2 regions of the Virgibacillus kekensis genome follow, and region 1 is predicted to be linked to the other one. Evidence: riboswitches for the same ligand, from Rfam matches in the RefSeq annotation. Region 1 holds a riboswitch; the other holds the start of a gene.
What was found. A riboswitch is a leader RNA that binds a small molecule or an ion and turns the genes downstream of it on or off. The one in region 1 is predicted to bind cobalamin.

Region 1 (3,153 bases):
AAAAACACATGATTAGGGACGGAGGGACAGGCTCCTTGTACCTCCGTCCCACTTTACTGCCTCTTCATCTTTATGTGATTTAAAAAATGGAATAAAGGGTATTTATGTTTATGTATCCAATTCAAAAAAAGATGAGAAAAGGAGGCGGTCGGGCAATGACCAATGACATGCATTACGGTAAGGACTATAAAGTTGTTCCAGCCACTTCTACCAAAAGCGGTACATTTGAGAAGATAGCGGAAGATTTATGGTATCAAACCATTCAAATTGTAAATTTATGCTATGTAACTAATCCAATCGACAACAAATGGGTATTGATTGATGCGGGGATGCCAAAGTCAGCGAACAATATCATTGACCACGTTACCGAAAAGTTTGGGAAAGACTATCCACCTGCGGCGATTGTGTTGACTCATGGACACTTCGACCATGTAGGAGGGCTTGTTGACCTTGTCAAGCACTGGAACGTTCCAGTTTATGCTCATGAGAAGGAACTTCCTTATCTTCGTGGGGAACAGGCTTACCCTGAACCGGATACTTCTGTAGAGGGCGGCATGGTAGCGAAAATGTCTAAATTCTTTCCAACAGACCCGATTGAACTTGGAGATATGGTAAAACCGCTCCCTGCAGACGGAAGTGTCCCATACCTAGAGGAATGGAAATGGATTCATACCCCTGGCCACACTCCAGGCCATGTCTCATTTTGGAGAGAGAAAGACCAAACATTAATTGTTGGAGATGCTTTCGTTACTGTAAAACAAGAAAACTTATATGACGTGATGGTACAGAATAAGGAAATCAGTGGGCCTCCCCGTTATTTAACACCAGATTGGAAGGAATCTCAAATATCGGTCGAAAAATTGAGAAATCTTCATCCAAAATTGGCTATCACGGGTCATGGCCTGCCAATGGAAGGTGAAGATATGACCAAAAACCTTGACTATTTGGCAAAAAACTTCAAGAAAATAGCGGTTCCTGATCATGGACGTTATGTAGAGACGGACAAGGGGACAGGCACCGTGTCCCAGTACAGGAAATGAAGTAAAAGGAACTTCCCGGTCGGGAGGTTCCTTTTTTGAATGAGGGGGACAAGGTGCCTGTCCCCTTGTCCCTTCAATTAGATAATAAGTCTTAATTGAATTACCTTATCGCTTTAATAAACTTCCAAACTTGAAGCAGTGTAAGGGCGCGGAGGATTTATGGAAGACATAAAAAATTGGAGCTCTCTTAGATTTCACTAGGGACTTAACTCCTGATTATTGTTTTTTTGTTGCAGAAGCTATAATCCTGTGATACTCTATCAATACAATATATTGTGATTAATATTTACTTTACAACTATATATAGTACAAACGAGTTGAAGGTGACATTTGTTGTCTTAAAAGGGAACCCAGTGAAATTCTGGGACTGTCCCCGCAACTGTAAGTGTGGACGAACGAGATTTCCACTGTACCGATTGCTTCACGGCAACGGTACGGGAAGGACTCCAGTAGGGTGAAGCACGAGTCAGGAGACCTGCCTTAACTTGTAGTTTCAATTCCTCGGGGTAAGAGAAGGTGAAACGATAGAGAAGCAGATACATATTTTCTGTCGTTTTATGTCCGTCTATCCTTTGGGTAGGCGGATTTTTTTAGTAGTAAATGCTTTCTTACTCCATAGGTGCAACAAAGGGCTTTCGCCATTAATGCTTGGCGAAAATATGAATTTTAGGGAGGTAATGAAATGACAATCATAGCAGCAAGGGGTTTATCGCAATTGATTGATCACGCAACAGAAGGTCTAAAAGTAGACAAAAATGTATTAATGGAGAAGCTTAACCCGGAAACGAAACCGGATGATTTAATTAAACATGCTCTGGAAAACATCGATGAAGCCAATCCTGATTGGACATTTGTCGCCAGCAGGATCTATTTACGTCAACTTTATAAACGCGCCGCGGAAAACAGGCGGTATGATGCTAATTTACGGTATGGAAATTTTCATCAATTAATTGAGTCTCTAACTGAAAAAGGGATTTACTCCGAGCGACTTTTGACAAAGTATACCAAAAAAGAAATCGACTTTTTTGCCAGAGTTATTGATCCGAAGCAGGACTTGTTATTTAACTATCTGGGATTATATACGATGGCAACCCGCTATATGGCAACAGACCATGATAAAAATACATATGAGCTGCCGCAGGAGCGCTGGATGATAATTGCAATGTATTTAATGCAAGATGAAAGTCAGGTTTATCGCAGTCAATATGTCATCGAAGCGTACTGGGCATTAAGTAACCTGTATATGACAGTCGCAACACCAACGTTAACGAATGCCGGCAAATCACATGGCCAGCTTTCAAGTTGTTTCATTGATACGGTGGATGACAGCTTGCAGTCCATTTATGACAGCAATACCGACATTGCCAAACTTTCTAAAAATGGCGGTGGGATTGGTGTTTATATGGGGAAGATCCGAAGCCGTGGCAGTTCAATTAAGGGCTATAAGAACATGTCAAGCGGGGTTGTTCCGTGGATTAAACAGCTTAACAATACAGCGGTCAATGTCGATCAGTTAGGAACCCGTAAAGGCGCAATTGCCATATATTTAGATATCTGGCACAAGGACATTGAACCTTTTCTTGATCTGAAATTAAATAATGGGGACGATCGGCTTCGGGCTCATGATATTTTTACTGGGGTCTGTCTGCCTGATTATTTTATGGAAAAGGTTGAGGAGCGAGGAGACTGGTATCTATTTGACCCGCATGAGGTTCGGCAGGTGATGGGGTACTCGCTCGAAGATTTTTATGATGAAGAAAGAGGACACGGTACTTGGCGTGAGCGCTACCTGGAATGTGTTCACTCGGCTGAATTAACCAAGAAAGTCGTCCCTGCGATTGACATTATGAAACGGATAATGAAATCCCAACTCGAATCGGGAACACCTTTCATGTTTTACCGGGATGAGGTCAACCGGAATAATAATAATTCGCACAATGGTATGATCTATTGTTCCAACCTGTGTACAGAAATTACCCAGAATCAGTCTCCGACAGAGTTTCTGGAAGAATTTGTAGAATTGGACGATACGATTGTAAAAAAATACAAAACAGGCGATTATGTCGTATGTAACCTTAGCTCAATTAATCTAGGACGGGCAGTGCCTGATAAG
Region 2 (3,153 bases), on a different contig from region 1:
AATTATCCAGTATTGTAAGTTCCATGGCGGATGGGGTGATTACGCTGAACCGTAATGGTGATATGCTTGTGACCAACCCACCAGCACGTCAATTTGTTGAAGGGTTAAAATTTGAAAATAACGAACTGAATGAAGAAAGCAATAAAGCTCCTGTGCCGCTAAGTGGAATTTTACAAGACGTGATTAAGGATGAAAAAGAAGCAATACATGAAATTGATGTAAAAGGGCGTACCTGGGTGATGATCATGACACCGTTATATGACCAGTCATATGTTCGTGGAGCAGTAGCAGTAATCCGTGACATGTCTGAAGAACGGAGACTGGATAAGCTCCGCAAAGACTTTATAGCAAATGTCTCTCACGAATTAAGAACCCCGATTTCCATGCTTCAGGGTTATAGTGAGGCAATTGTGGATGATGTGGCAGACACGAAAGAGGAGAAGAATAACCTTGCACAAATCATCCATGAAGAGTCATTAAGGATGGGAAGGCTTGTTAATGAGCTTCTCGACCTGGCCAGGATGGAAGCCGGATACACGCAGCTAAATAAAGAATACGTGGATATGGACATGTATGTAGAGCGGATTATCAAGAAGTTTAGAGGTCTAGCTGATGAGAATCAAGTGAAACTACTGCTTGAGAAGGATATGCAGGTTTCTAAAATGATGATTGACCCAGATAGAATGGAACAAGTGTTTACAAACCTGATTGATAACGCTATTCGCCATACAAATAAAGAAGGGAAAGTGAAAGTAAGAGTAACCAGTGATGAAGATAGCTTGTCAGTATCGGTTGAGGATAATGGAAGTGGTATATCCGAAGAAGACCTTCCTTTCGTGTTTGAGAGGTTTTATAAAGCTGATAAATCACGCACACGTAACAGTAAGAAAAAAGGAACGGGTCTCGGGCTTGCTATTGCCAAAAATATTGTCGAAGCCCATAACGGCACAATAACTGTAAACAGTAAACCTGGTGAAGGAACAACTTTTTCGTTTAAACTTCCTTTACAAGATGACCGATTATGATATGATTAAATAGAATTGAATACAATGAACAGAAATTGGTGCACATGCTTAATAGGGAATCCGGTGAAAGGCCGGAACTGTCCTCGCAACTGTAAGTGATGTACGAAACAGGCGCAATCCACTGTATGCTGGCCATATGGGAAGGGACCTGGAGTAGGAAAATGTCACAAGTCAGTAGACCTGCCAATTTCTAAGGTTTCAATGCTTCGAGGGTATGAGCGATTGGGACGACCGAATACATTACGTATGTGAAAGTTTGTGTATCGATTGTCTTAAGCTGACTCCTGAGAGTTCAGCTTTTTTGTTGGATTTATTTAACAAAAAGATACATAGGCACTATGTTTTTGTCGGTTGCCAACTTCCGCTACTCCTCAAAAAATAAAGGGAGGAATGGGAAATGAAGAAAAAGTTTTTTCGTGTTTCGGCGTTATTATTCTTAATAATCGGTTTGCTGGTGGGATGTGGGACCGATAACCAGGAACAAGAACAATCACAAGCCAGCAATCAGAATGAAAGCACTCAATCATCCGGTGAAAATACCGAACAAAAGAGTGAAGACACAGTAACTGTTACGATTTCGAAAAATAATGGTGAGAAGCAAATTAAAGAAAAAGAGATTGAGATTAAAGACGGGGCAATCCTCATGGAAGTAATGAAAGAAAACTTTGAGATTAAAGAGGATGGAGGATTTATCACTTCCATTAATGGCATAGCACCTGGGAAAGATGAAAAGAAGGCGTGGATGTATACTGTTAACGGAGAAATGGCAAAAGTTGGTGCTACCGAGTTGGAACTTTCACCAGGGGACAAAGTAGTTTTTGACCTGCAAGCATATTAATTATGCTGGTAGCAGGGAATGGTGTAAATGAACACTTATAAACTTACATTACTTGCTTTACTTGCGGCCCTGGCAGTTGTGGGGCGGGCAGTGTTTGTCTTTCTCCCGAACGTTCAGCCAGTCACTGCATTAATCATTATATCTGGGCTATTGCTTGGCCCATTATCTGCGGTGATATTAGCGATCCTAACAACGTTTTTGTCGAATATGATACTGGGTATGGGAATCTGGACAATATGGCAAATAGTTTCCTGGGGATTAATCGGTATTTTAAGCGGTTTTCTCGGTAAAATCCCTGGCAGGGTACCACTTCCTGTACTTGCCATCTTTGCTGTATTCAGCGGATATCTTTATGGATTTATTATTTCCTTAACAATGTATTCCATGGTCGGAGAATTCTGGCCGTACTATCTGTCCAGCCTTCCGTTTGATACCTATCATGCGATTGGCAACGGAGTATTCATTTTTATGCTATATCCAGCGATTCAATATTTATTTAAAAAATATGCCAATAATCGATTTCATCTGCAAAATACCAACTGAATGAGGTTGGTATTTTTGCTGTTTTGGAATATAGTATTACTATATTGTAACTTTTAACGCTCCAAAGCGACTATTCAAGTGAACGGGGGATCGAAATGAAAGCCGTTTTTGAAAAGATTTATGATGAATATCATCAGGACTTGTATCAATTTATATTTTATATGGTAAAAGATAAAGAAACATGTGAGGACCTCGTTCAGGAAGTATATATTAAAGTAATTAATTCCTATGACTCCTTTAAAGGCGACAGCAGTAAAAAAACATGGCTGTTCTCTATTGCCCGACACGTAACGATTGATTATTTCAGAAGGAAAAAGAGGAAGCGAAAAAGGATTTCGGAGTTTTTTGACTGGGGAGAGAAAGGACATTTACTTCAGGATCAGAAGCCTTTACCTGAAGAAATAGCGATTCAGAACGAGGCCGTCCAGAATGTTTATCGTTATTTAGATAAATGCACGGATGATCAAAAAAGTGTACTTATATTACGATACATACATTCGTTTTCCATTCAGGAAACTGCGGACATACTTAATTTTACTCCCAGTAAGGTAAAAACAACTCAGCACAGGGGTTTAAAAGTGCTAAGAAACTATTTGAATGAAGAGCAACAGAGAGGAGGCGATGTCTTGTGAATACGTTTGACAACGAAGATCAACAGGTAAAAGACTTGTTACAGCAAATGCCAAAAGTTGAGGACAGCATGGATAAAGATGTATTATACCAAAACATCTCCTCCGAACTCAGAGA

Region 2: another riboswitch for cobalamin. It lies ahead of ACFO3D_RS04270 (DUF4430 domain-containing protein); the one in region 1 lies ahead of ACFO3D_RS18010 (ribonucleoside-diphosphate reductase subunit alpha).

What each region holds. Positions count from the first base shown of each region.
Region 1 covers NZ_JBHSFU010000015.1:70,067-73,219, forward strand. The annotation lists gene ACFO3D_RS18005 (MBL fold metallo-hydrolase) at 156-1,040, shown strand; cobalamin riboswitch at 1,344-1,537, shown strand; gene ACFO3D_RS18010 (ribonucleoside-diphosphate reductase subunit alpha) at 1,804-3,153, shown strand, end outside.
Region 2 covers NZ_JBHSFU010000003.1:566,938-570,090, reverse strand. The annotation lists gene ACFO3D_RS04275 (ATP-binding protein) at 1-1,025, shown strand, start outside; cobalamin riboswitch at 1,045-1,227, shown strand; gene ACFO3D_RS04270 (DUF4430 domain-containing protein) at 1,423-1,863, shown strand; gene ACFO3D_RS04265 (ECF transporter S component) at 1,891-2,406, shown strand; gene sigX (RNA polymerase sigma factor SigX) at 2,502-3,038, shown strand; gene ACFO3D_RS04255 (hypothetical protein) at 3,035-3,153, shown strand, end outside.